Regions from separate parts of the Parabacteroides sp. FAFU027 genome, predicted to be linked through region 1. Evidence: riboswitches for the same ligand, from Rfam matches in the RefSeq annotation. Region 1 holds a riboswitch; each other region holds the start of a gene.

Region 1 (7,476 bases):
GAGCGAAAAGCGTACCGTGCCCGACGGAAAGGTTCCCAATGTGCGGTGAGCCAACGGTGCGCAATGCAGGCCGGAGCGTGTCTCAATGCCGTGACGGTCATAGAGCAGTTGCGCAAAGTCACCCGTCGAAAGGCGTTCGTGCGTCAGGGAAAAGAGTTCGCCCTGCTGCTCCGGGTTATTGGCTTTATATAGGCGAACGCCGGGCAATTTTTCAATCGCGTTGAGGCATTCGAAGAAGTCATTGTGTGTATGTTGAGGCATTGGCCGGTTCTCCAATGCAGCCAGCAGACCGATAATTCCTGCCACGTTCGGTGTCCCCGGTTGGAAACGGTCGGGCAATTCATCCGGCATGTCGTAGGATTCTGATAAGCTGCCTGTTCCGCCGAATATTGTGGGTTGTAGTAATGACGGATTCTTTGCATAAAAACCACCCGTCCCCGTTGGTCCGAGTAATCCCTTATGCCCGGTAAAGGCAATAAAATCAACTCCCCAGTCTCCTGCATTTACCGGAATTTCTCCCAAAGATTGAGAAGCATCGAGTATGATGAACCAACCTTTCGTGTGGGCAATCTGCGCTATTTCCCGAATCGGCTGAATCACCCCGTTGACGTTGCTGAGGTGGTTGATGACCAGCAGATCGCAATCGTTGGCCGGAAGACTTTCCAGTGCGGCAATATCAATGCTCCCGTCATTTCCGGCAGGTAAGGTTTTTATCTCAAGGCCTTTGGTCTCCTGCAAATGCCGGAGTGGACGCATCACCGCATTGTGCTCCAACGGTGACACCCATACGCGGGCACCTAGTTTCAATTCCAGACCGAATAAAATAGCGTTGAGGCCGGTGGTCGCATTGGCAGTGAAGGCGATGTTTTCGGCATCATTCACTCCCAACAGATGAGCCAGCGCATCGCGACAATCCTCCACTTGCATGGTGGCATTGCGCACCCGTTCGTAAGCGGCACGACCGTACGTTCCGCCTTCCTCGTTGAGGTAACGGGAGATGGCTTCGGCCACTTGCGGTGGCTTAGGAAAGGAGGTGGCGGCGTTGTCGAAATAGGAGTTGTGCATTGTTTCTTTGCTTTTGTTACCCGGGGTGTTGCCCCAGGCTGATGATATATAAGGCTTTCAGCCTTGACAAAGCTTTACGGATACACCACGTGCCCCGCTTCGGACAAATATTTCGTGATGGTGTACATGTTGCTGATCATGCCCACAGCAAGGGATTCTTTAACTCCGAAGTATTCCACGCAGGTACCGCAGGCGATTATGGCCACACCTTTATCTTCCAGTTCTTGTAACGACAAGGCGGTGTCGGTATCTTTCAGGGCAACCTTCACGCCGCTATTGTACAGTAAAATAGCAGTCGGTAATTTATCCGCGGCATTCAGCGAATTGATAAAGGCTCGCATCAGCAGATGGCCAAGATCATCATCGCCAATTCCCATCGCATCGGACTTGATGGCCACCACGTAATCATTTGCCGGAGTTGCGCAGTAGGATTCGGGGGATGGAGCCGAGGCAATAGTTTCAGGAGTGGTCAGAGAGAAAATATGGACATTGCCTTCTGTGCGCACTTGCGGATTGAGCTTCAGTTCGGTCAGGTAGTTTTGCAGATTCTGGCAGGCGGTATCGTTGTCGGTCAGGATTTCGATGGCTTCGCCGGATGCGGCTTCCTGGATGCCTTTTTTTGCCATAATCAGCGGAGCGGGACAAAGGTGTCCGCGGGTATCGATAGTCTTCATAGTTATTTTAATGAGTGAATGAGTTCAATGAGTTTGTTGGCGCTGGCTTCGGTATCTGAATTGATAGACAAGCAACTGGTGATATTAGGCCAATGCTTTTGCATAGAAGCGGTATAGCCTTTGTCGTAATAATGCAGGGCAATGGTGACAGCTTCGGCCAGTTCCCCGTTTTGCACATGTTCGATGGCCTGTTTGGTGGCTTTGTTGCCCAACCGTTTCTCAATCTTCAGGAACGAACCGATAAGTTCTTCAGCGGAGAAGTTGCCATAATCCTTGAGAATGTGCTGTACCCGGTCTTCATTTGGCAAATCAAGTTTGATGAACGTGGCGGCAAGCATCATCGCATGAAATTCCGCCGGAATAAATACCCGTCCGATACTCAGACTTTCTCCTTCGCACCATACCGGGAGTTCCGGATTCATCTTCCGCATCTGTTCGTGTAGCAGGTTCATAAAGTGTTCGGTAGTAGGTTGCTCCGGTTCGCCCAACGCCCCGAAAGCAGAGCCTTTGTGATGAGCTAGTCCTTCCAGATCAACCACCTGTTGCCCTTTTTCCTGCAAACGATGGAGAATTTCAGTCTTGCCGCAACCGGTAGGTCCGCCCAACACAACGATTTTCCACGGCTGTTTTGCCAGCAAATCAATGAAGGAACGACGGTACGCCTTGTAGCCTCCTTTCAGCAGAAAGGTTTTAAAGCCTGCTGTGCGGAAGAGCCAGGCCATACTTCCGCTACGCATTCCTCCGCGCCAGCAGTAGAGAAAGAGCGGTTTGCCTTGCGATAATTCCCGTGCTTGTCGAACAAAATCTGCCAGTTTAGGGCCGACCAGTTCCAGCCCTTTTTCTACAGCCGGGTCTTTGCCCACCTGTACATAGAGCGTACCCACGATGGCACGTTCCTCGTTGGTGAAGAGCGGAATATTGAGTGCGCCGGGGATATGTCCGGCGGTGTATTCGGCCGGAGTGCGGACATCAATCACCACTCCTTCACGGCTTTGCTCCAGAAATTCATCCGGAAAAAGAGTCTCTTTCATTTCAATGTAATATTGGAGGCTCAAAGGTAGAAATAATATGGGAAAGGAGGAGCCGTCAGAATCCACAGATCGGGATAGAAATAAAAAACCACAATTGATATTTTCAATTGTGGTTTTGTGACCCCGACAGGACTCAAACCTGTGACCTTCAGAACCGGAATCTGACGTTCTATTCAACTAAACTACGGGGCCATTCCTTTGTGGTCTGCAAAAGTAAATATATTTCCCGAATTAACAAATATCTTAAACTCTATTCTCCGTGGATATTGGCTTTCAGTAAAGGATTGGATGGGTTATTCAGCAGAAATTCTGATATTTGCATTCCCATTTAACCATCATTGATAATTTGCCGTTATGTCAGTAAAAATAGAGCCAAGCTGGAATGAACATCTCAAGGATGAATTTGAGAAACCATACTTCACTAACCTAACCAATTTTGTCCGTCAGGAATATGCTTCGACGACGGTTTATCCTCCCGGATCGCAGATTTTTAATGCCTTCGATAATTGCCCGTTTGATGATGTTGAGGTCGTGATTTTAGGACAAGACCCTTATCATGAACCCCGTCAGGCGCATGGCCTTTGCTTTTCGGTGCAGGATGGTGTGCCATTTCCCCCTTCGTTATTAAACATTTTCAAGGAGATTCATGCTGACTTGGGTAAGCCGATGCCTACAAGTGGTGATTTGAGTCGTTGGGCCCGTCAGGGAGTCCTGTTGCTCAATGCCACGTTGACCGTTCGTGCTCATCAGGCCGGTTCGCACCAAAATAAAGGATGGGAAACCTTTACCGATGCGGTGATTCACCGGTTAGCAGAGCAACGGGACGGTTTGGTTTTTATCCTGTGGGGAGCTTATGCTCAGAAAAAAGGTGCGTTTATCAATCCTCAGAAGCATCTGGTTTTAAAATCGCCGCACCCGTCTCCACTATCTGCTCACAGGGGATTTTTCGGTAATCACCATTTCAGTCTGGCGAATGACTATTTGAGAAAACAAGGAAAGAGAGAGATTGATTGGTGAGTTGTTTTGAACAATTCCAGATAAACGGCGTTATTTGAATTAATCGCTAACTTTGCAGCGATTTTTTGGGGGTGCTTGGTGCAAATCAGGCTGAGAATATACCCTTTGAACCTGATGCAGGTAATGCTGCCGCAGGGAAAAAGCATATCTTTTCACATTTTCTGCTTTCGCATTCGAACTCCCCCGATCGTGTTAATCATGCAAATATTTTCTTTCGTCAGATTGAATGGGATTTATTTGCCTAAACCTCAAATGTTTTATGAGAAAATTGATTTTTACCTTACTCCTGATTGGTGGAGGATTTTGCGCATCAGCGCAGCGAAAAAATGTTCAACCTAAAGATTCCATTGCTCGCGATATCCGTCTGGATGAGATGGTAGTGACCGGTACCCGTGCTTCGGGAAAGACACCGGTTGCCTTTACCAATGTCTCGAAAGAAGAGATTAAGAAGCTCAATTTCGGTCAGGACCTACCTTACCTGCTTTCACTTACCCCTTCAATGGTTATAACTTCGGATGCCGGTGCCGGAGTGGGTTATACCGGATTACGTATCCGCGGAACAGATGCCTCCCGTATCAATGTGACTACAAACGGTATTCCTTTCAATGACCCCGAATCACACGGAACTTATTGGGTGGATATGCCCGATTTTGCTTCAACCGTTGAGGATGTTCAGGTACAGCGGGGTGTAGGTACTTCTACCAACGGTGCGGGAGCTTTCGGAGCCAGTATCAATATGAAGACGGACAATATTCCAATGAAATCGTTTGCCGAATTCAATGGAACTTACGGTTCGTTCAACACATCAAAGGAGACTTTCAAATTGGGAACCGGGCTGATTAACGGTCATTGGGCATTCGAAGGCCGTTTTTCCAATATTCATTCCGATGGTTATATTGACCGGGCCACGAGCAATATGCAATCTTACTTTGGTCAGGGTGGTTACTTCAGTAAAAATACGGTGCTGAAGTTTATCACCTTCGGGGGGACTGAACACACTTATCATGCCTGGAATGGCGTGCCAAAAGATTCTCTGGCTACTCACCGAACTTACAATCCTAGCGGTTATATGGGAACAGATGCGTCGGGTAACCCATTGTATTATAAGAATCAAACCGATAATTATACCCAAAATCATTACCAACTGATTCTATCACATATGATTAATCCAAATTTGAGCCTGAATGCTGCTTTGTTTTACATCAAAGGAAAAGGGTATTATGAAGAGTATAAAGATTCGGCTTCAGAAGCAGATTCGTATAAAACACTGGAATATTATGGACTGAAGTCGTTTCAATACAACGGACAAAACGTGACGATGCGTGACCGTATTCAACAAAAATGGCTGGATAATGATTTCGGAGGAATGATTTTTTCATTGATGTATAAGAAAGATAAACTCGATGTAACATTTGGTGGAGGGGCTAACCGATATATCGGATATAGTTTTGGTAAAAATATGTGGGTGAAGAATTACCCTGACGAAAACTTTACTTTCGGAAATGAATTTTACCGTAGCAAAGGTGATAAATATGATGCCAATGTATATGCCAAAGCCAGTTATCAGCTGGCAAATGGGTTGAATGCTTATGCTGACCTGCAATATAGACACATTGATTATTCAATTAAGGGTACAAATGATAAGTACAACGGCATGGAATTACAACCGTTGGATATTCACAAACAGTTTAATTTCTTTAATCCTAAAGCCGGCTTGTTTTACCAAATCAATAAGAATAACCAGACCTATATTTCTGTATCTGTGGCGCATCGCGAACCGACACGCAATAACTTTACCGATGCGGTCAACAGCATTGAACCCACCTCGGAACGATTGATTGATTATGAGGCTGGTTATACTTTTGCCAATAAAACATTTACTGCCGAGGCTAATCTCTATTTCATGGATTACAAAAATCAGCTAATTTTGAACGGCCAAATCAATGCGGTAGGAGAAGCCTTAACAACCAATATTCCTGAGAGTTATCGTGCCGGTATCGAATTGATGGCAGGAGTGAAGATTACCGACTGGCTGAAATGGAACGGAAATGCGACTTTGAGCCAAAACCGGATAAAGAATTTCACCGAATATGTGGATGACTGGACCAACTGGCCTGCTCAAAGGCAGTTTAATCTGGGGGATACTCCGATTGCTTTCTCTCCGGACGTAACCGCTGCAAGTGTCTTTAGTGCTGATTACCGAAAGTGGAGTGCGGGCCTGATGTCAAACTATGTAGGAAAACAATACATAGACAATACAGGAAATAATGACCGTTCACTGAAGGCTTTTTTCGTAAATAACTTGCGTATTGGCTATGTGCTTAATCAGAAATCTGTAAAAGAGGTAGGTATCAGCCTTTTAGTGAATAATATTTTCAATGTCAAATACGAAAGCAATGCCTGGGTATATTCATATTACGAAAATGATGTTCGCAAGACAATGGATGGTTACTTCCCTCAGGCTGGCACCAACGTTTTGGCAAATGTAACCCTGAAGTTTTAATGTTAGATTACATCCAAAATAACTGGTTAGAGTGGTTCGGTGTCCTTACCGGACTACTCTATATTTTTCTGGAGATTCGTCAGCGTACATCTATGTGGGTGATTGGATTTTTTTCTTCATTCGTATTTGTGATAGTGTTTTTCAAATCAAAGCTCTACGCTGATATGGTGTTGAATATCTATTATGTCACGATGAGTGTCTATGGCTTTTGGTTGTGGAAGAAAAACGGGAATGAGGCTGAGCCCATTGACCGCAAAGACGAGATTACTTATCAGAACCTTGGTTTATGGCTTGGCGCTATTCTTTTATTGATATCGACTGTTTTATATCTTGGAATCGCCAGTGTGTTGCATCATTACACTGATTCGCCGGTTCCTTACAGTGACGCCTTCCCAACTGCGCTGAGCCTGATTGCCACGTGGTTGTTGGCCAAGAAATACCTGGAGCAATGGTTGGTCTGGATTGTGGTGAATGTTTTCTCTATCGGCCTTTTTACTTATCGCGGTTTATATCCTACAGCGTTTCTTTTCCTGGTGTATGGTATTCTATCGGTTGTGGGTTATCTCAAATGGAAGGCTGATTACAAGCCTATTATGACTAATGTAAATGAGTGATTTTAATACGAAATACGAAGCCGTTATCATCGCTGATGGGCTTTTTCCGCAAAGTGAATCTGTTTTGGAGCTGATACGTGACGCAGGAGTGGTAGTTTGCTGCGATGGTGCTACGCGAAAGGCATTAGCCAATGGCTTTACTCCGGATTATATCGTGGGAGATCTCGATAGTCTGGAAGAGAAATTCAAGGTGCAGTTTGCTGACCGCTTATACCGCTTTCCGGAGCAGGATACCAATGACCTGACCAAGGCTGTTCGATTTACCCGTTCCAAGGGAATAAAAAATCTGTTGATTGTTGGTGCTACCGGTTTGCGCGAGGATCATACGCTGGGCAATATCTCTTTGTTGGCACAATATGCAGAACTCTTTGATTCGGTTGAAATGGTGTCTGATTATGGCACATTTATCGCCATCAATCAAACGATTGAACTGCAATCTTTTCCCGGTCAACAGGTCTCTATTTTCGCCTTAACTCCCGATTGTCTTATTTCCACTAAAGGATTGAAATATCCGGTCGAAAAACGCTCTTTTTCTTTCTGGTGGGAGGGAACCCTGAATGAATCATTGGGAG
Region 2 (7,476 bases), on a different contig from region 1:
ACTTTTTCGTGGAAATAAAGTCAAGCCATGGCAATTATTCTACAAAATAGCTACGCTGGAGCCCAATGGGCCGTTTGGAAGGTCGAAGAGAGTCTGGAGCATCTGATTGCACTCTCTCTGGATGCCGAAAGACTGAAATCGTCACTTGAAAATATCCCCAGCGACAAGCGCAAACTGGAATTTGCTGTGACTCGCCTTACTTTAGAATACCTGATAGGTGAATATGCCCAAGTGGAATATCTCCCTTCCGGCAAACCATTCCTATCCGATTCCTCATATCACATCAGCCTGACTCATACAAATGGATTTGTGGCGGCGATGATTCACCCCGATCAAGAGGTGGGCATTGATCTCGAACATGTCTCTCCACGTGTAATGAAAATCCAGCAACGTTTTCTTTCCCCCGATGAAATATCGGTTCTTACTCCCGAACACGAAATGATGCAGACGCTGATCCTCTGGTCGGCCAAAGAGAGCGTCTTCAAAGCGCTCGGGGAGGAGGGGGTTGACTTTCGCGAGCAGCTTGTTTCCCGTCCTTTTGAGTTTCATGGAAATGGAGTTCTCTCCCTCCAGGAGTTGCGCACTCCGCAACAACATCTTTTTTCGATTCCCTATTTTACAAATGAAGATTTTGTCCTGACTTTGACGGTGAAGGAGTGAGGTAAAAAGTGCCTGATTGACGGTCCCAACCGATAAATTAGCGCTCCAGAGTGCTTCAGAGACGGTCGTTACTGCCAAGTTAGCGGTCGGGAGCGACATTTTATCGGTCAAGAGCGTCTCCGAGTCGGTCGGGAGCGAGTCAAAGTCGGTCCGAAGCGACTTGAAGTCGGTATTTTTCGAGTCAGAGTCGGTCAAAAGCGTCTCCGAGTCGGTCGGGAGCGAGATTAAGTCGCTCTTTAGCGAGTCAAAGTCGGTCTGGAGCGACTTGAAGTCGAAAGTTTTCGAGTCAAAGTCGAAATGATATATCTCCGAGTCGTAATATTTCGAGTTGGAGTCGAAATGAAGCGTGTCAATGTCGAAATGGAGTGACTTGAAGTCGAAAAATTTCGAGTCAGAGGCTCAATTTATCTTTCCCCTAAAAAACAAATAACCCGTCCCGGGAAGGAACAGGTTGCTGTTATTGTATTCAGAAATTTCTTATTTCCAGAAGTTATGAAAATGGTGAACCGGTCCGTGTCCTTTACCAATTTCATAATTCGCACCGGCCATAATGGCCTGATTGATATACTCCTTGGCCTTGCGGACGGCATCGTTAAGCGGCATGTCATGTGCCAGGAAAGAGGCAACCGCCGAAGAGAAGGTGCAGCCTGTGCCGTGCGTGTTGGGCGTATTGATGCGTTTCGAGGTTAGTTCGATAATCTCATCCGTTTCGGCATTGTAGAAGATGTCGGTTAGTACCTCTTCTGTCAGATGCCCGGCTTTGAGCAGCACGGAGACACGACCGTCGCACGAAAGACGTTTAACGACCTTCGCTAAATCCTCCTGTGAATTTATTTTCTCTCCCAGTAAAACTTCCGCTTCGGGAATATTCGGTGTGATGACCCGTACCATCGGCATCAGTTCGTTTTGGAGCGTGGCGATGGCCTCGTCCTGCAACAGTTTATCGCCCGAAGTCGCTACCATCACGGGGTCGAGCACAATGTTTCGGATTTGATATGGCGCGAGGGTCTCCTTCACCGCACGAATCAGCTCCGAGGAGTGTAGCATCCCGATTTTGATGGCATCGGCACCGATGTCGTCAAGGACAGATTTGATTTGTCCCTGCACAAAGGGGATGGGGATGGGGTGCACGCCATAGACGCCCACCGTATTTTCGTCCACCACCGCCGTGATGGCTGTCGTGGCGAAACATCCGCAGGCTGACATGGTTTTCATGTCTGCCTGTATGCCGGCGCCTCCGCTGGGGTCACTGCCGGCTATGGTAAGGGTTCTTTTGTATTGCATAAATGTTGTTTCTATTTCTGGATATTAGACGGAAAGAGCTTGTGGTGAAAGCTTAGTCGATTTAAATTGTTTCGGACTATAAATGAATTCCACTGGACAAAAGTAGAATTAGCTCATTCCTTCTTTATTTAATTGTAATAACTTCTTCGAATTCAATTCCTTTTATTTTCTCAGATTCGAAAATTTCTTTCAATTCCTGATTTACTATAATCCATGGTCTGGCATAACCAACAATATTGTTACCAAAAGCTACTTTATTAGAGAAACCGATACATTCCCAGGTTTTCATAAGCAATTCGTTTTGATAAAAGCCAATTGTTGCTTCCTTATATATAAAATTTAATGGACTTACTATCGTAGGTTTGTCTTGCGAAATTATAGCGTGATTAAAATATCCATTTCGTTTACATTTGTCACATTGTCCATCAATTACGTAGCCTGTTGATTGCACCTCAAATCTAGGTAATACTATTGATGTATATAAGTGATAGTACTCGAGAATATTGCCTTTTAAATCAATTACAGGACGTAATATAAAGCTCGGTTTTGATTTTCTAATTACCTCATACATCCTTTTTGAGATTATAAAGTCACCATCAAGAGTCTCAAAAAAGTCTTTGGATATCTTTGAGAATCCTTTTACTTTTAAGTGACTAACTAATTCTGCTCCTGTACCACAAAAGTCACAAGCATTACTAAAATCGTATTCTGATTTACAGCATTCTCCACTTTCTCCTATAGGGGCTTTGATGTAAGAGATAATATAGTATTTCATCTTTTAGTTGTTTTTGCAATATATCAATGCTATTCCATCACACCGGCCAGTTCTCCATCCGGTACGCACTATCCCAAAACATCCATTCCATCTTCGAAGCATAGACGAACGCTTCCGTCATTTCAGCGTGACGGGTAGAGTTTTCGGCAGCGTGGTCACAAATAGCGATGGCTTTCTCCACCGAACGGGCAAAGTCATCTCCGCCGTAAGTGTCAATCCACGGCTGGTAGGGATTGTTGTCCCGGTTTTGAGTGGCGAGGAGATGGTCGCCCACTTTCTTGTAAATCCAGAAGCAGGGGAGGACCGCCGTCAGTGTGGTCTCGATGGGGTGATGCGCCAACTGTTTCGACAGGAAGCCGGTATACAGAAGGCAACTCGGGGATGCACCGTGGTATGCCGGAATGGGGGCATCCTTCAGGAAAGAACCGTGCAAAGCCGATTCCACCGCGATGGTCTCGGTCGAGAATTTGAGAAAAGCTTCACGGTGCTCGGGTTGGTGGAGGCGAGTAGCGATACCGGCCAGAATCTTCCCGTATTCAGATAGATATATCGCATCCTGACGGAGGTAGAAGTCAAATTTCTCCTTGGGTAATGTTCCCTCTTTCAGCTCGTGCAGGAAAGGCAATTCCAAGATGCGTTGGTAGATGGGCTCAATAGCCGCCCAGGCTTGTTCGCTCCATTTCATATCGGGGAGGAATTAAAGTAACTTTTCCAAAGTTTGGAACTTTGGAAAAGTTAGCTGGTTGAAATATGTTTATTCAGCCGAATGCACGCAGTCGCTCAACTCGCGGGTCAGTTTCATCGCGCAGAAGTTAGGACCGCACATGGTGCAGTAACCTTCGTCGGAATGAGAGCCTTCCTTGTAGTACTCCATCGCACGCTCGGGGTCAAGCGAGAGGTTAAACTGGTCTTTCCAGCGGAAGTCGAAGCGGGCTTTGCTCAATGCATTGTCACGTACCTGAGCTCCCGGATGCCCTTTGGCAAGGTCGGCAGCGTGAGCGGCAATCTTATAAGCGATAACGCCGTTGCGCACATCTTCCTTGTTGGGCAAACCAAGGTGTTCTTTCGGAGTCACGTAACAAATCATCGCTGTGCCCAACCATGCAATTTGAGCAGCACCAATTGCCGATGTGATGTGGTCGTAGCCCGGTGCGATATCGGTAGTCAAAGGGCCGAGGGTGTAGAACGGAGCGCCGTGGCAGGTCTTCTTCTGCAAGTCCATATTCTCCTGAATCTTATTCATTGGCACGTGACCCGGACCTTCGATAATTACCTGCACATTGTGTTTCCATGCCTTTTCGGTCAGTTCACCCAACACTTCGAGCTCTGCAAACTGCAAAGCATCGTTCGCATCGTGGATGGAACCAGGACGCATGCCGTCACCGAGTGAAACCGCCACGTCATAGGCTTTCAGGATTTCGCAGATTTCATCAAAGTGAGTGTAGAGGAAATTCTCGGTATTGTGTACTTTGCACCATTTGGTCAGGATAGAACCTCCGCGCGAAACGATACCGGTGAGGCGGTTGCTCAATAAAGAAGCATGTTTCAGCAATACACCCGCATGGATGGTAAAGTAGTCCACACCCTGCTCGCACTGCTCGATGAGCGTGTCGCGATAGATTTCCCAGTTGAGGTCTTCCACCTTGCCGTCCACCTTCTCCAATGCCTGATAGATAGGTACGGTTCCCACCGGTACCGGACAGTTGCGGATAATCCATTCGCGGGTTTCATGGATATTGGCCCCGGTAGAGAGGTCCATCAGGGTATCGCCACCCCATTTGCAGCTCCATACGGCTTTCTCCACCTCTTCATCGATGCTTGATGACATCGCGGAGTTTCCGATATTGGTATTGAGTTTCACCAGGAAGTGGGTTCCGATGATCATCGGTTCGGCTTCGGGGTGGTTGATGTTGGCAGGGATGATGGCGCGTCCGGCAGCTACCTCCTGACGCACAAACTCCGGCGTGATGTGGCTTTCGATACCCAATGCCTCAATCATCTGGTTTTCGCGGATAGCCACGTATTCCATTTCGGGTGTGATGATGCCTTGTTTCGCGTAGTACATCTGAGTGATTTCCTTGCCGGATTTAGCACGGTAAGGCTTGCTGATGTGTTCGAAACGCAGGTGATCGAGTGAAGTGTCGGCTGCACGCATTCTTCCGTATTCCGAAGTGATGTCGGGCAATTGTTCCACATCGCCGCGTTTCACCATCCATGATTCACGCAGACGGGGAAGACCTTTTTTCAAATCTATTTCCGCTAAATCGTCAGAAAAAGGACCGCTGGTGTCGTAAACCACTACGGGAGCATTTTGTGTTACTTTGCGTTTGCCGTTTTCGATCTCGATTGTGTCGAGCAGCGTGACGCGGCGCATGGCCACGTGAATGTCGTGCATTTTTCCCGGAACATAAATCTTTTCAGAAGCCGGATAAGAGATTTTGATGTTGTTGTTCATACCGTTATCATTTAATAAAATGGGAGGGGATACGGTACATCGGACAGATGACAAAGAGAAGCTATGAATAAATTCCTACGGCGGCATTACCCGCATCAGGTTCATAGGGTATGATCTCAGCCTGTTAGTAAGGCACCCCTTTCGGTGGCAAAGGTAACGGATTTTGAACGTATCTGCAAATGAGAAAGTGATTTACAATTTAGCCAGTTACAATTTACAATTTAGGTGATACTGCTTATTCTAAATTGTCAATGGTAAATCTTTCAATTGTAAATAATATGGTCTATTCGCTCAGACAGCTTTTGGGCAGTCTGGAATTTGTGTTTGTCCCTTTGGGGTTGGTTTCTTTATGTCAGATGGTTTGAAATATGGGGAGGTTATTTCTCGCAGACTTCATCTCCTCCCTTCGGGGAGGTCGGGTGGGGTCTTATCCCCCCAAAACAGACCTTTATCGGAGGAATAACAATTCCGACGGAAATATCGTAGTGAACTATTCAAAAGGTGCTTTATCTTTGTGTCAGAATCAAACGTATAAATCCTATATTTTATGGAATCTCAATTTAGAAATGAAGACCCGGCTCCTTACGGCCGTTTCTGTGCTCCGCCTCGCCATAGACATTGCGTCGGTTCAAAGGTGTTTTTCGGAGTTGTCGTTATCGTGGCCGGTCTGTTGTTACTTGGCTTCAATACCGGACTTCTGAATGAATCGTATCGACCGGTAATCTTCTCCTGGCCCATGCTGTTGGTGGTGATTGGTGTTACCCAGATGTTTAACCGTTCCATTTTTGGAGGCACCATTTTGACGCTTATCGGTGGATTTTTCCTGATGCGAAAACTTGGCTATATCGACCCTCAGATTGCGAATCTTTACTGGCCGGTGCTGATTATTGCAGCCGGAGTTGTCATCATTCTGAAGACTTCATTTGGTCCTAAAAGAGATCCGTTTCACAAGTTAGACTCCGGCTATACCGGCAGTGAAATTAAAAATGGAGTCATTGAGGAGAATAATATCTTCAGCGGATCCAAACGTAAATTCCAGGATATGGTATTTCGCGGTGGGGAGATTAATTGCATCTTTGGTGGCAGTGAACTTGACCTGACTCATGCTAAACTGGAAGAAGGCATAAATCAACTCGAAGTAAATTGTATCTTCGGCGGAATCACGCTCATTGTTCCTTCCGACTGGAATGTACAATTGAAGAAAGACTCCATTTTCGGAGATTTTGCCGATAAACGTCCTTATTCGGAAGCACAAAAAGACAATACGCGCATCCTTATCGTAAAAGCTTCCTGCATCTTCGGTGGTGGCGAGATTAAGAGCTATGTATGAGCCATCCCTTCTTAAATAAAAAGATATTTCCTTTCTACTCTGCGGCCTGGCTATTTCCAACGGTATTGCAGGTGTGGTCGATGGCATTGGGAGGCTATTTTACGCTGGAGGCAGCAATCATATTGAGCCTGATTTCCAATAGTGTCTTTTTTATCCTGGGATTATCGATGTGGTTTTTTGTAAAATATACGCTCATCAATACCACCTCGCTGTTCAAACGGATACTAGACTTTACTGCTTCGTGTATCATGATACTTTTTATCTGGCAGTCGGTGGTCTTTATCCTGATAGGTCTTCTCTGGAATAATCCGCCTGATTTTTCCATCTTTTTCCCACAACGTCTGATTTATGGATTCATGGTCTATCTGCTTATCCTGATGGCCTACTATTTGCGAATCAGTTATGACGTGTTGCAGGAAAAAGCCCAGAATGAAGCACGACTCCGCGAAATGCTGAAGGACAGCGAACTGGATATGTTGAAGTCACAGATCAATCCGCATTTTCTTTTCAATAGTCTCAATTCGGTGAACTGGCTGACACAGATTCAACCCGATAAAGCCAGTGAGATGATTGTTTCCCTGTCGGAATATCTGCGCTATTCCATTGCCGGAGGACACCGTACGTTATCTTCCCTGAAGATGGAGATGGAGAATATCACCCGATACATTAATATAGAGAAGATACGTTTCGGGGAAAAACTCAAGGCGGAGTACCAGGTGACAGAGGAGTGTCTTCAGGTGAAGATTCCATCAATGATTCTGCAACCGCTCTATGAAAATGCGATCAAGCACGGGGTGTACGAAAGTACGGATCCGGTCTGGATTGAGACAAAGATTTCATGTAACGATACGCATGTCAGGATTGTGATTCAAAACAGTTTCGAGCCGAATATTCCTTACCAGAAAGGAAACGGACTGGGGCTGAATAATGTCCGTCAACGCTTGCGACTCATATACGGCGAAACAGCCTCCC
Region 3 (7,476 bases), on a different contig from region 1:
CCTTCACAATCCTTACTTTCACCCTTAACAATGTCACCACTATATAAAGTCTTATAATAACTATTTCTTTAATTTCCAGTTATACCTACCTGCAACCTAAAGAATATCCTAAGGCTATATATAACAGAGATAAACCAGAGATATAATAGGGATAAGCCAGAGATATAACACAAATAAATGGTGTAATATCCCTGGTTTATTTCTTTTTAATCATCGATAATTGTACCTTTATTATACTCCTTACATAGCCTTAGCTATCCCTTATCCCCCCGTTTATATCAGAAGTACAGGAATGTTTATTATTCGCATAAAAGAGCCGAAAGATTATAGGTAAACAGAAAAACTTGTCTATGTATAAAAGGGGGGACTGAAAATGTTGTCAGGGGAAAGGAGAGGCCAACTAAGCAGATAATTAATAATTCAGAAGATTGAGCCCGTATCCGAGAGAACAATACTGAGTTTTCCACCTGTAATGTGGTGAGCAGGGAGATAAAGTAAATTCTTCAAACCGATACGAACAGTTCTGATTACAGTAGCTCCGGCAAAATAAACGGACTGATGATACAGATGCTAAGTAAGTAAAGAAGAACGAAATAACCGGGGAAAATGGGAGATTTATTTATCTAAAACCCGGTAAATATTAGATGGATTTAACTTTGATAAAATCATTGCCAGCCGCTTCAGCTTACGAAATGATAAAAAGACAATGTAACATCCGGCTTTAGCCAAAGAAAACTGATTCAGCTAAAACCGGATGATAGATTACAGACTATGATAAGAATGAAAAAACAGGAATTCTGCAAACTAAGAATTAGAAAAGAGAAAGCTGTTTTGCTCCAGTCAGGCTTTTCTTGATTTCAACTATACGTTGTTCTGTTTCTGTGGTTTGCATGAAGTGGCGCACCAAAGCTACATTTTTAGCCCCTGCAGCCACCACATCATCCAGATTTTCCGGGAAAATGCCACCAATAGCAACTACAGGCACATCAGCAAATGAGAGCACCTCTTTCAGCATACCCACACCCACCGGAGCATCCGGACGGGCTTTCGCATTCGTTGGATAAACAGGACCGAAGCCAATGTAATCCGGTTTATGAGTCAATGCTTCACGAACCTGCTCAATCGAGTGGGTCGAAAGACCTATTTTCAACCGGTCACCGGCAATCTTGCGTGCCTCCTCAATTGGAAGATCATCCTGTCCCAGGTGCAATACATCTGCTCCGGCAGCCAACGCCAAATCAACCCGGTCGTTTATAACAAGCAAGGTATTAGTTCCCGCTGTAATTGATTTAATTCTTTTTCCAGCTTCGATAATTTCACGGTCAGTCAAATGTTTCTCGCGCAATTGTATCATACGGATATTCTGGCGGACACATATTTTAGCTATTTCTTCGTAAGAGAGTTCAGGTTTTGTGATAATGATATACAGACCAAAATCTTGCATAATAAAAAGTCATTTATAAATTAGGAACATTCATTTCATTTTCCCTTAATGTTTGAATTCTAAAAGGGAAATTATACAGATAAGCAGGCGATTTTGGAATCAGGAAGGAGAGTGTAATTTCTCCCTTCGCCGGCATTATCCGGATCAGGTACTATGGGTATCTTCTCAGCTTTGATTTAAAGCACCCCAGAAATAAGTACGGAATCAGAGTGCAAAGATAGAAATAACCCCTGCAAATCCGAATATCTTTCAACAAACTATAAAATGGGCCATTCCCTTAAACCATAATGGTTATATTTTGAATTATCTGCCTGAGGATTAAAACTCAAACCGCTATCTTTGCACAAAATAACTCATTCAATGGATTTTAAATACGATGTTATAGTAATCGGCGCAGGACACGCGGGATGCGAAGCTGCCGCCGCTGCTGCCAACCTGGGTTCAAAGACCGTCCTCATAACGATGGACATGAACAAGATAGCTCAAATGAGCTGCAACCCTGCGGTTGGTGGTATTGCCAAAGGACAAATTGTACGCGAAATAGATGCCCTGGGTGGGGGTATGGGAATTGTAACGGATAAAACGGCTATTCAATTCCGAATGCTTAACCGCTCCAAAGGACCTGCGATGTGGAGCCCCCGTGCTCAAAGCGACCGCGCTAAGTTTATCAACGAATGGAGAGGTATTCTTGAAAACACCAATAATCTGGATATCTGGCAGGATTTTGTAAAACAGCTTATCATCAAGGATGGCCAGGTACAGGGTGTAATTTCCGGAATGGACGTTACTTTCTATGCAAAAACGGTGGTCATTACCACAGGAACTTTTCTGAATGGTTTGATGCACATCGGTAAAACACAACTTCGCGGTGGACGTATTGCAGAACCTGCTTCTTATGGAATTACCGAACAACTCAAAGAAGCCGGAATTGCAACTGACCGTATGAAAACCGGAACTCCGGTTCGTATTGACGGTAGAAGCGTTGATTTCAGCATGACCGAAGAACAGATAGGAGATTTTGATTTCCACAAATTCTCTTATATGAATCATGCACCTAAAACATTGTGCCAGCTTAGCTGTTGGACCATGTACACCAATGAACAAACGCATGAAGTTCTACGAAGCGGATTAGTGGATTCTCCGTTATACAACGGACAAATCCAAAGTATCGGACCGCGTTACTGTCCGAGTATCGAAACCAAGATTGTCACTTTTGCAGATAAAACACAACATCAGCTTTTTCTGGAACCGGAAGGTGAAACAACACAGGAGTATTATCTCAATGGTTTTTCCTCTTCCCTCCCACTCGATGTGCAATTGAATGCATTGAAAACGATTCCTGCATTCCGTAATGTACGCATCTATCGTCCGGGATATGCTATCGAATACGATTTCTTCGACCCTACCCAACTCAAGCATAATCTCGAAAGTAAGATTGTAAAGAATCTCTTTTTTGCCGGACAGGTTAACGGAACGACAGGTTATGAAGAGGCGGCAGGTCAGGGTCTGATTGCAGGTATTAATGCACATATTAATTGCCACGGTGGAGATGAATTTATCCTTAACCGTGACCAGGCCTATATTGGTGTTTTGATTGACGACCTTGTAACTAAAGGTGTGGACGAACCCTATCGCATGTTTACCTCCCGTGCCGAATATCGCATACTACTTCGTCAGGATGATGCTGATATGCGTCTGACTGAAATGAGTTACAAACTAGGTTTGGCAAAACAGGATAGATTTGATTTACTGCAAACCAAAAAGGAGGAGATAAATCGTATTTCCGAATTTGCAAAAAACTACTCCATCAAACCTCAATACATAAACGAAGGATTAGAGAAATTAGGCACTGCTCCATTGAAGCATGGATGCAAATTAATAGACCTGATTACACGCCCTCAAATCACACTTGAAAATATAGCAGAATTAGTGCCTGCCTTCAAAGAAGAACTGGATAAAACATCCGATAGAAAAGAGGAGATTCTGGAGGCTGTGGAAATCCTGATTAAGTACGAAGGGTACATCCAACGTGAGAAACTAATTGCCGATAAGATCAATCGTCTCGAGCATATCCATATCAAGGGTAAGTTTAATTATAACGAGATCCATACCCTCTCGACTGAAGCCCGTCAGAAGCTTTGTAAGATTGACCCGGAGACCATTGCCCAGGCCGGACGCATACCGGGAATCTCCCCCAGCGACATCAATATACTGCTGGTATTGTTAGGCCGATAGCAAACCTATGTTTCACGTGAAACATTAAAGGATTCTTACAAGTCACTCAAGCTAAACACATGATTATAAAGGGCAAATAAACAGCCCCCGGAAGCACTTCTTCAACAAGAGAGAATACTTAAACATCACACAAAGAACGGAACTAATCCATGCGGTCAGTTCCGTTCTTTCTTTTATAAAAGCCATAACATCTAACAAAAGTACCGAATCTAACGGAAGGAGATAAATACGTTGTGAAAGTCCGACTTTAAATGTATACAAGCATATGATATCAGAACTATCCAATAGATAACATCGTCCAAACCGGCTGCTATATTTTTTCCATTTCGTTCAAACCGAACAAAACAGAATAATAAATCAGTGAGTAAAATTTATGGTAAAAAGAGTGGATACAAGCAAGGTAAAGAGAGCAAAGAATTACAGTAAAACCCACCCTTATTTTTGCAGTTATATTGTCCTAAAATTGATGTTTTACCTTTATCTTTGAAACAAAAAAAGAAGCTTTGGAAAACAGAGATGATAAAATAAAAAACATACTTTCGAGCCTTCCGGAAAGTCCGGGTGTCTATCAATATTTCGATGAAACCGGTACTATTATTTACGTCGGAAAGGCGAAAAATCTGAAAAGAAGAGTTTCATCTTACTTCAATAAACAGCATGATTCTCCCAAGACCCGCATCCTTGTTCGCAAGATTGTTGAAATCAAATATATCGTCGTTAAAACCGAAGAAGATGCTCTTCATTTAGAAAATAGCTTGATTAAGGAGCTTCAGCCTCGCTACAATGTGATGCTGAAAGACGACAAAACTTACCCTTGGATTGTCATCAAAAACGAACCATTTCCCCGCATATTTCAAACACGGAATATGATTAGGGACGGGTCACAATACTTTGGCCCCTACTCCAACATTCACATGGTTCGTACCATTCTGGAACTGCTTCGAAAATTATATCCGCTTCGTACCTGTAAGTTATTCCTATCTCCTGAAAACATCAGACAGAACAAATTCAAGGTCTGCCTGCAATATCACATCAAGAACTGTAAAGGTCCATGTGAAGCATTGCAAACCGAGCAGGAATACAACGAATATATCGTTAATTCCCGGAGAATTCTGAAAGGAGAAATCAATCAAATTCGCGATTTACTCCAACAAGAAATGATGGAATGTGCCACAGAACTACGTTTTGAAGATGCACAGAAAACAAAGGAAAAGCTGGAATTAATCGAAAATTATCAGGCAAAAACCGTTGTGGTTAGCCCCTCCATTCACAATACAGACGTCTTTTCATACCTGGAAGAAGAGAATATTATCTATATCAACTATCTGCACGTATCAAACGGTTCCATCAGTCAGGCTTATACTTTTGAACTGAAAAGAAAGCTGGATGAACCCAAAGAAGAGCTGCTGAGCCTGGCCATTGTGGAGATGAGAAACCGTTTCAACAGCAGGGCAAGGGATATTATTGTGCCGTTTTACCCGGATATTGAGATGGAAAACATCACTTTTTCTATTCCACAACGGGGAGATAAACGCAAACTATTCGAATTATCCGAGCAAAATGTACGTCAATATAAAGTTGACCGCATGAAGCAGGCGGAGAAATTAAACCCGGAACAACGTACAATCCGCATACTTTCAACTTTGCAAAAGGATTTACAATTACACGAACTACCTCTGCATATTGAGTGTTTTGACAACTCCAATATACAGGGTACAAGTCCGGTTGCAGCCTGTGTAGTCTTTAAAAAAGCAAAACCAGCCAAGAAGGATTACCGCCATTTTAACGTGAAAACTGTCGAAGGTCCTGATGATTTTGCATCCATGCGCGAGATTGTGTACAGACGATATAAGCGTTTATTAGAAGAAGAGGCTCTCCTACCCAATCTTATCGTAATAGACGGGGGAAAAGGACAGCTTCATGCTGCCTGTGATTCACTACAGGAGCTGAATATTTACGGACGAATTCCGATTATCGGTATTGCGAAACGCCTCGAAGAAATCTATTATCCGGAAGATTCAGTGCCTCTTTACCTGGATAAAAACTCGGAAAGTCTGAAGTTGATACAGCAATTGCGGGATGAAGCTCACCGATTTGGCATAACATTCCACCGCAAAAAAAGAAGCCTGAAACAAGTTGTTTCCGAACTTGATGCGATAGAAGGTATTGGAGAAAAGACCAAAACAGCCCTTTTGAGCCATTTTAAGAGCGTAAAACGCATTAAAAGCTCATCACTGGAAGAATTATCCGACCTGATAGGTAAAAGCAAGGCAGAGAAGCTTTATAAGGGTTTACATCCATAATCAGAAAGAAATCAGTAACTTTGCGATAAAGAGAATATGAGAACAGTCATTCAACGGGTTAGTAAAGCTTCCGTTACCATTTCGGGAGAAATAAAGTCGGATATCCGGCAAGGTTTACTCGTTTTAGTGGGTATAGAAGAGAGTGATACTACCGAAGATATGGATTGGTTAGCCAAAAAAATAACCAACCTGAGAATATTTGATGATGAGAATGGTGTAATGAACCGTTCAGTAATGGATATTAACGGTGAAATGCTGGTTGTAAGCCAGTTTACCTTACACGCATCCACCAAGAAAGGGAACCGCCCCTCCTATATCAAAGCTGCGCGCCCGGAATTTGCCATACCGATGTACGATAATTTCTGCAGTACTCTCTCTTTGATGGCAGGAAAAGAGGTAAAAACTGGTGAATTCGGAGCAGATATGAAAGTAGAATTACTCAATGACGGTCCGGTTACCATTATCATGGACTCAAAAAATAAAGAATAAAAAAAGGCTTATGGAGAATGAAATACAATCGGTTCCTGTATCTATTTCTGAAGCTCAGAAACAGGTAGATAACTGGATTAAAACCTATGGGGTACGTTATTTCAGCGAACTGACCAATATGGTTTTGCTTCAGGAAGAGGTAGGTGAACTGGCCAAAATCATTGCCCGTCTCTACGGCGAGCAGACTTTCAAAGAGAGTGATAAGGCTTATGACATGGAAGATGAAATGGGCGATGTCCTTTTTGTACTGATTTGCCTGGCCAACCAAACCGGTATTGACCTCGAAAAAGCATTTGCAAAGAATATACAGAAAAAAATTACACGTGACAAAACACGGCATATCAATAATCCTAAACTAAAGTAAATGAGCAAGTATATCAAGACTTTAAACGAATACAACATTACGCTGGACGACCAGTTTGTAAGCGAAAAAGTGGAACAAATTATCAACAAAAACCTTCAGGATTCCATGAAGGAAGAGGTCTTTAAAAAATTGTTCAGCTGCATTGACTTAACTTCACTCAATAACACCGATAATACCCAACAAATCATCAACTTTGTGGAAAAGGTTAACCGATTTGACCAGGAATTTCCACAACTGGATAATGTGGCTGCGGTATGTGTTTATCCTAATTTCACGGGTATCGTACAAAGCCATCTGGAAGTAGAAAATGTAAAAATAGCAGCTGTTTCTGCCGGTTTTCCTGGTGCACAAACCTATACCGAAATCAAAGTAGCAGAGACATCATTAACTGTTATGGACGGTGCTGATGAGATAGATATTGTGATGAATCTGGGTAATTTCACCGCCGGAGAATTTGAAGAACTGACTGATGAAATATCAGAAATAAAGGATGCATGCCGTGAGGCTCACCTGAAAGTTATCCTGGAAACCGGTACATTAAAAACTGCATCAAATATCAAAAAAGCAGCTGTTCTGGCTATGTATTCGGGTGCAGATTTTATTAAGACATCGACCGGAAAGACTCATCCAGCAGCTACATT
Region 4 (7,476 bases), on a different contig from region 1:
CTGTACATGGCGGCAAACGACAGTATCATTCCGTAAGAGACGGTGACTAACAACAGATTGATTCCAACAGGAATTCCTTTCAGCATCAGGAAGCGGTCGAGCGATAAGGCTGCATGATGACGGATACGGGGCCTGATTGGAGCTTTGATGAATTGGGCAAATACCATTCCGATAAATCCGGTGATGATGGCCGAATAAAAGAGTATGCTAAAGTCGAAATGCTGGTAGAGGAATATTCCCGCTACCGGACCGATGGCCATGGAGATATTGAACGCCAGTCCGTAGAATCCGATTCCTTGTCCCCGTTGTTCAGAAGGCATAATATCAATGGCAAGTGTATTTCCAGCCGTGGTGATAATACCCCATGTGAGTCCGTGCAGGAAACGCAATACGATGAGGAACAGGATCGTTCCCGCCACCAGATAACCAAGACAGAATCCCACAAACAACAGATACGAAATCATATAGACCGTCTTGCGGGAGAAGCTATCGACCAGATAACCTGAAAACGGACGGATGACCAGCGCGGCAATCACGTAACAGGAAACAACGAGTCCGATGGTGGAATTATCGGTATGAAAGCGTTCGGATAAGTAAAATGGGAGTGTGGGCATCAACAGGTAGAAGGAGAAGCCCATCAGGAAGTTTGCCACACAGGCGAAGGAGAAGTTGCGGGTCCAAAGCCCCGTCTTTGCAGTGCTGTTTTCGTTCATAAACTTGAATTATGTTGCAAAGGTAGGGATAATCGGGCTTTTAAGAAAAATCAATCTATTCGCATTCTGGATTTATCAACGCATACCGGTATTCATCCCAAATCTGATCGTTTTTCCATATCGATTTCCGGAAAATAGCTTCACGGGTAAATCCGCATTTCTCCAAAACCTTCATGGATGCCTGATTGTATTCGAATACACCGGTATAGATGCGGATGAGTCCCAGTGTTTCGAAGCCATATCGGGTTATTAAAGATAAAGCCTGACTGGCGATTCCTTTTTTCCAATAAGATTCTCCAATGAAATAACCAACCTCTGCCGATTTGCAGTAGATGTCGGTTCCTTGTACCAGTCCGATATTTCCGACATATTCCCCTTGATATTCGATGGCAAAATTCATTGTCGGTTGCTGGAACTGGCAGTAGCTGATAAATTTCTTTGCATCGGCCATTGAGTAGGGATGGGGGAATCCATCTCTGAGGTTACTGGCGATCTTTTCGTTATTGGCTAATTCGGATAGTCTTTGGGTGTCTTCGAGGTGGAATAGACGAAGAGAGACTGCATTTGTTTTCATTTGATCATTTATTTCTTGATTCAATGGTTTTATGTATAGTTGTTTTGATAGGTAGTATTATGCAAAAATAACAGGGAATGTGTGTTTAGCAATAGAAGTTGATTGATTATTTCTAAATAATAGCTATTGTAATTATTGTATTTGCAAATAACTTATGAGATCAAACGAAGCTTTGTGTAATTGCTTTAATGGTGACAAAAACAAACGAGAGTGTTCGCTTCATTCAGAAGTGAACACTCTCGTTTTTATTTTCAGATTACCTGTTTTTTACTTAACCGACTTCAAAAGTTGGCTATCGATAATCTTTTTCAGCTCTTCTTTAGGCATGTATCCTGTAGTAGCTGACGGTTTTCCTTTCATGGGAAAGAACAGCAGTGTGGGTAACGCCTGGACTCCCATGTCTCCGGCTAATTGGCGTTCTTTGTCGGAATTTACTTTGTAAACGATAATTTTGCCTTTATATTCCTGTGCCAATTCTTCCAGGATAGGAGAGAGTTTACGGCAAGGCCCGCACCAATCAGCATAGAAGTCCACGATACAAGGCTTTTTGCCCCGGTAGATCACAACATTGCTGTTGAGCTCGTAGTTGTAGATCTCTTTCAAAAACTGAGACTTGTCAATATGAATGACAGTTTGCTCACTCTGCTGGTTGGCAGATACGGCATCGCTCTTGTTTCCGGCCTGAGTGCATTGGCTGAAAAATAATCCAATAGCGGCGATCAATATTATTTTCTTCATGTTTCAAATCTGTTTGATCCGTATTTGTTGCTAATGTAATACATTTTGCATCAGACCGGTTATTGATTATGAATAATTATAGCTTTTCAAAAATGTAATCGGAATTCGGAGCATTTACATAGAAAATCCTGTTTCCGATATCCATTTGACCTAGCATAAAACGGTTGAATTAACCGTATTGTTCGATGATCTGTTTAAGTTGAGCGGCTGGCAATACACCTGATTGACGGAATACCGGTTGCCCGTCTTTAAACAGAATCAAAGTAGGGACAGATTGAATTCTATACGCCATAGATACAGCCTGGTTTTGATCCACATCCACTTTTAGGATTTGAGCAGAATCTCCGACCATCCGTTTCACCTCCTCAAGGATTGGTTTCATCATTTTACATGGTTGACACCATTCGGCATAAAAGTCCACTAATACGGGTTTACCTGAGTTGATTGCTTCTTGAAACTTATTCATAATTATTTCTCCTCGGTTTTTTTGTTGTTATTTGAATCTGATTTATTGGTAATATCACAACTGCCACCGTAACAGCCACATCCGAGGAAAAGACCGGAGACCATCCAGCCTATCATGGCTCCCCATACGGTAGAGAGAAACCAATCCTGTCGTATGGCGCATGAACCGGAGGTGCATCCGTCGAATTTCCAGTAAAGAAATCCTGCGATTGCTCCGATTGCTGTGTAGAATAACTTATTGGTGAATAACTTTTTCATATGTCATTATTTATTTTTGTTTTGGCCACATATGGAACTCGCATATGATGTTATACTCTTTGATGAGCATTAGTTCTTGCTCGTTTCATAGGATATAAATATATAAACTATTGTTTATGTAAATGAGCAAATTTTTTTATGTCTTCTTGCATTCGGAGATGCAACGGATGATGTCCATAACCTTCTCATGCTCCAATGAATAGTACATGTTGCGGCCTTCTCTTCTGAGTTTGAGGATTCCTTTGGCATGCATATCGGTCAGGTGATGAGAAATCAATGGCTGTGTGCATTGCAAAGCGCTGCAAATATCAGAAACGTTCATCTCCTGATTTTTGGACAATACGGTCAGAATCATCAGACGGTTTGCGTTTGATAATGCTTTCAGTATATAGGCTACACGTTCAAGTTCTTCTTTGCAAATACAGGGATCCATACTTTTGTTTTGAATTACACTGCAAATATATAAATGTATATTGATGTACGATGTATTTTGGCGGTTAAATAATGTTGTAGGGTGGTTTGTGTTTTATAATCGGTTGATAGCTAAGAGGTTTATTTGGAGCTGTAATTTGATTATTCAGGATAATATTTATAAATAAATTTCAGGGACTAAATTCGGGGCTGAATGAAAAAATCATTTACCTTTGTGGCGAAAACTTTAGGGGTGCCCCTTAAAAGGCTGAGATTATACCCTTCGAACCTGAACAGGATAATACCTGCGTAAGGAAAAAGTTGAGGACTTCCTGTATCTTCTCATTTTTCAGATTCGTTCCCCTAAAGTTTATTGTATCACCTTTTAATTCATACTGTTATGAAGGTATATGTAAACAATGAACCGCGGGAGATTACCGAACAAACCTTCCTTATTTCTCTATTATCCGAACTTAATTTGTCCGAAACAAAGGGCATTGCTGTGGCTGTGAACGATGAAATCGTTTTTCGTCAAAACTGGCCTTTCGTTACTCTTCAGGAAAACGATAAACTGACTGTTATTCGCGCCACGCAGGGGGGGTGAGACGATTTACCATTTAGCAGATTTACTATTTACAATTTAAAGGGAATATAAAGAGAAAAGCTCTGCTGGTTCTTCGTCCTTTTGTCTAATCTCTTGACATATTTCCTCCTTTAACTTCAAAATAACAATCACAATGAAACCATTAGTTATAGCCGGGAAGACTTTCGGCTCAAGATTATTCACCGGTACCGGAAAATTCAGTTCGTCACAAATCATGGAAGAGGCGTTAGTTGCTTCGGGAAGTGAGTTGGTAACCGTAGCACTCAAACGAGTTGATACCGGTAACGAACAGGATGATATTCTCTCACACCTTAATCATCCACAGATCAATCTGTTGCCGAATACTTCCGGTGTGCGAAATGCCAAAGAGGCAGTCTTTGCAGCCCGTATGGCGCGTGAAGCGCTGGGAACCAACTGGGTGAAACTGGAAATTCACCCCGATCCGAAATACCTGTTACCTGATCCTATTGAAACACTTAAAGCTACTGAAGAGCTGGCTAAAGAGGGTTTTGTGGTTATGCCGTATATTCATGCCGATCCTGTTTTGTGTAAGCGACTGGAAGATGCCGGTGCAGCCGTGGTAATGCCATTGGGCGCTCCGATTGGAACCAATAAAGGATTGCGCACGATTGATTTTCTCGAAATCATTATCGAGCAAAGTAATGTACCGGTAGTGGTGGATGCAGGAATTGGTGCACCTTCCCATGCTGCCTGGGCGATGGAAATGGGTGCTGATGCCGTTCTGGTCAATACTGCCATTGCTGTGGCCGGTAATCCGGTGGAGATGGCCAAAGCCTTTCGCATGGCGGTAGAGTGTGGCCGTATGGCTTACGAGGCCCGATTGGCGAAGCAGCTGAAACATGCTGAAGCGAGTAGTCCGTTGACTTCATTTTTGGGGTAAAGACCTCCCCTGTTCCTGCAAAGGAGGGGAGAAAGTGGGTTTTCGAAACTATAGATGTTTAATTGACTCTGCCCAATATAATGTGTTTGTGTAAAACTCCCTTCCCTTCGGGGAGGGCAGGGGTGGGGTCTCAATTTTATATATTATGTCATTCAAAGAACTATTCGATACTTACCAATGGGAGGATGTCGAAAAAAGCATAACAGCCAAAACAGCCCGCGATGTAGAAATTGCGTTGGCTAAAGATCGGTGCGACCTTGAGGATTTCAAAGCTTTGATATCTCCGGCGGCACTACCGTATCTGGAACAGATGGCGCAAAAAAGTCATCAAAACACTTTGCGCCGCTTCGGTAAAACGATGCAGCTCTATGTACCGCTTTATCTGTCGAATAAATGCCACAATTCGTGCGTCTATTGCGGATTTAGTGTGAAGAATAAAATCCATCGCCGGGTATTGACCGACAGTGAAATCATGCAAGAGGTGGAGGTCATCAAAGGAATGGGTTTCGAACATCTGTTGCTGGTGACGGGGGAATCTCCCCGTGAAGTGGGTGTTGATTATCTGAAGAATGCCATTCGACTATTACGGCCTCATTTTGCCCAGATTACCTGCGAAGTACAACCGATGGACCAGGCCGATTACGAGACATTGGCAGCCGAAGGAATGCACGGGGTGTATGTGTATCAGGAGACTTTTAACAAAGACCGTTACCCGGAATATCATCCTGCCGGTAAAAAGGCGGATTTCTATTATCGCCTCGAAACGCCTGAACGTCTGGGACACGCGGGTGTGCATAAAGTAGGGTTGGGCGCATTAATCGGACTGGAAGAGTGGCGCACGGAATTATTTTTCCTGGCAATGCATTTGAATTATCTTGAAAAGAAATTCTGGCAAACGAAATACTCTATTTCATTTCCACGCATGCGTCCGTTTACCGGAGGTTTTCAGCCGAATGTGATTATGTCTGACCGTGAATTGGTGCAGGCGATTTGCGCCTTCCGCCTGTTTGATAATGAAGTGGAACTTTCCATTTCTACCCGGGAGAGCGCTGCTTTCCGGGATAATCTGGTGAAGCTTGGGGTTACCGCCATGAGTGCAGGATCGAAAACGAATCCCGGCGGTTATGCTGTTTCTCCTGAAACATTGGAACAGTTTAATATTAATGATGACCGTACTCCGGTTGAAATCTGCGAGATGCTTCGCTCCAAAGGTTACGAAGCTGTATGGAAGGATTGGGACATCTCCATGATTGCACTTGAATCATGATGGAAGGGGATACGGAACGTTATTCGCGCCATCTGTTGCTGCCGGAAATCGGGGAGGCAGGTCAACGAAAACTGCATGGGGCATCGGTGTTGGTGATAGGTTGCGGCGGATTGGGTTGTCCTGCACTTCAATATCTGACAGCAGTGGGAGTGGGCCGAATCGGGATAGTGGATGCCGATGTGGTAAGTGTAAGTAATCTTCAACGCCAGATTCTGTTTGGAACGAAGGATGTCGGGAGATATAAGGTGGAAGTGGCGAAAGAGAAGCTTTCTGATCTGAATCCAAATATAACCTTTGATGTTTATCCTGAAATGCTGACGATGGATAATGCCGAAGATATTATTTCCCGATATGACCTTGTGTTGGATTGCTGTGATAATTTCCCGACCCGTTTTCTAATTGGAGATGTGACTGCCCGGTTGCAAAAGCCGTTGGTCTTTGGTTCGATTTACCAGTTTGAAGGACAGGTGTCGGTCTTTAATTATCAGCAAGGTCCTTCTTATCGGGATTTGTTCCCGGAAGCGCCGGATGGTGTTCGCCCTGCTTCTGACGTTGGAGTCCTGGGCGTTTTGCCTGGTGTTGTTGGTGCAATACAAGCTACAGAAGTTGTAAAAATAATTACCGGAGCGGGAGAAGTACTTTCGGGCAAACTCCTGATGTATGATGCGTTGAAAATGAACTTACAGGTTTTTCGGATCAAAGCCTGAAAATATTCTCTATAATAAGGTTATATGATAAAGAAGAGCTGGTCGATTGGACTTGCTCTTCTTTTGTTACAGGGGAAAACGAAATATGACAAGATTATTTTATTGCTCGCTCTTTAAAACCGCTCATTTTCAAGACTTATTTTGAAAAATAGCCGGGTCCTGATTATATTTTAAGTCCAGGGGCTTTGACGAAAGCAATTTGCTTCTAATTTTGTTAGAGATTTATACAGCTGATTACTTTGTCTATTCATGTATAGTACATTCAAATTTTCTTTTTCAATGACAAAATGCCACTTCAATAAAGGAAAACAGATGAGAACGCTACGAATTATTCTTCTAAGCTTAATATTTGCCGTCGGTTTAGGTACTTATGCCCAGACTGAACCGGAAGCTGCTCAGCCGGTCGTCACCGAACAAAACGCTCAACTGGCAGAAAAAACGGTAGATACCATTGTTCAGCCGGTTCCCGTTGTGCCGGAACCAAAGAAAAAGACCTGGCGCAAGAAACTGGTTTGGGCCAGCGATACGCTGACGACCAGCGACTATATGATGAGTATTGAACGCATCAATGACCGGTTAAATGATATTCTGGACAGTGCGCGTCTTGGCGTAGAAGTGGTGACTTTCGGTCGGAGAATTGATGACCTTACCAATGAAACGGAACGCATCCGACTTTATGTAAGCGAACGACAAACAGGAGTTCACATGAAGAACCTTTATTTGTATCATAATTTCCTGTCCAACCTTTACAGTCAGAATCAACGGACTCAACAAAATCTTAAGAATCTGTACAATCGTTTGTATCATTCCAAGTTAAGGCTGAAAGGGGCTATGACCG

Evidence for each region. Region 1 has a riboswitch for thiamine pyrophosphate ahead of MLE17_RS05295 (TonB-dependent receptor). Riboswitches for the same ligand answer to the same signal wherever they lie in the genome.
Region 2: another riboswitch for thiamine pyrophosphate. It lies ahead of thiC (phosphomethylpyrimidine synthase ThiC); the one in region 1 lies ahead of MLE17_RS05295 (TonB-dependent receptor).
Region 3: another riboswitch for thiamine pyrophosphate. It lies ahead of thiE (thiamine phosphate synthase); the one in region 1 lies ahead of MLE17_RS05295 (TonB-dependent receptor).
Region 4: another riboswitch for thiamine pyrophosphate. It lies ahead of thiS (sulfur carrier protein ThiS); the one in region 1 lies ahead of MLE17_RS05295 (TonB-dependent receptor).

The regions. Positions count from the first base shown of each region.
Region 1 covers NZ_JAKZKV010000003.1:4,852-12,327, reverse strand. Annotated here, with positions in the region: gene MLE17_RS05320 (aminotransferase class V-fold PLP-dependent enzyme) at 1-1,065, opposite strand, end outside; gene yedF (sulfurtransferase-like selenium metabolism protein YedF) at 1,140-1,739, opposite strand; gene mnmH (tRNA 2-selenouridine(34) synthase MnmH) at 1,742-2,770, opposite strand; tRNA gene MLE17_RS05305 (tRNA-Arg) at 2,889-2,962, opposite strand; gene ung (uracil-DNA glycosylase) at 3,125-3,787, shown strand; TPP riboswitch at 3,845-3,942, shown strand; gene MLE17_RS05295 (TonB-dependent receptor) at 4,047-6,290, shown strand; gene pnuC (nicotinamide riboside transporter PnuC) at 6,290-6,904, shown strand; gene MLE17_RS05285 (thiamine diphosphokinase) at 6,897-7,476, shown strand, end outside.
Region 2 covers NZ_JAKZKV010000001.1:515,674-523,149, reverse strand. Annotated here, with positions in the region: gene MLE17_RS02325 (gliding motility protein GldD) at 1-18, shown strand, start outside; gene MLE17_RS02320 (4'-phosphopantetheinyl transferase family protein) at 28-660, shown strand; gene thiD (bifunctional hydroxymethylpyrimidine kinase/phosphomethylpyrimidine kinase) at 1,138-1,944, opposite strand; gene MLE17_RS02310 (hypothetical protein) at 2,069-2,719, opposite strand; gene MLE17_RS02305 (TenA family protein) at 2,757-3,404, opposite strand; gene thiC (phosphomethylpyrimidine synthase ThiC) at 3,474-5,174, opposite strand; TPP riboswitch at 5,230-5,324, opposite strand; gene MLE17_RS02295 (LiaI-LiaF-like domain-containing protein) at 5,722-6,504, shown strand; gene MLE17_RS02290 (sensor histidine kinase) at 6,501-7,476, shown strand, end outside.
Region 3 covers NZ_JAKZKV010000011.1:128,879-136,354, reverse strand. Annotated here, with positions in the region: gene thiE (thiamine phosphate synthase) at 812-1,444, opposite strand; TPP riboswitch at 1,549-1,643, opposite strand; gene mnmG (tRNA uridine-5-carboxymethylaminomethyl(34) synthesis enzyme MnmG) at 1,805-3,679, shown strand; gene uvrC (excinuclease ABC subunit UvrC) at 4,183-5,982, shown strand; gene dtd (D-aminoacyl-tRNA deacylase) at 6,019-6,471, shown strand; gene MLE17_RS15425 (nucleotide pyrophosphohydrolase) at 6,482-6,835, shown strand; gene deoC (deoxyribose-phosphate aldolase) at 6,836-7,476, shown strand, end outside.
Region 4 covers NZ_JAKZKV010000013.1:53,292-60,767, reverse strand. Annotated here, with positions in the region: gene MLE17_RS16225 (MFS transporter) at 1-713, opposite strand, end outside; gene MLE17_RS16220 (GNAT family N-acetyltransferase) at 769-1,287, opposite strand; gene trxA (thioredoxin) at 1,555-2,025, opposite strand; gene trxA (thioredoxin) at 2,195-2,491, opposite strand; gene MLE17_RS16205 (hypothetical protein) at 2,494-2,748, opposite strand; gene MLE17_RS16200 (ArsR/SmtB family transcription factor) at 2,885-3,181, opposite strand; TPP riboswitch at 3,399-3,493, shown strand; gene thiS (sulfur carrier protein ThiS) at 3,560-3,763, shown strand; gene MLE17_RS16190 (thiazole synthase) at 3,897-4,664, shown strand; gene thiH (2-iminoacetate synthase ThiH) at 4,810-5,931, shown strand; gene MLE17_RS16180 (HesA/MoeB/ThiF family protein) at 5,928-6,638, shown strand; gene MLE17_RS16175 (mechanosensitive ion channel family protein) at 6,951-7,476, shown strand, end outside.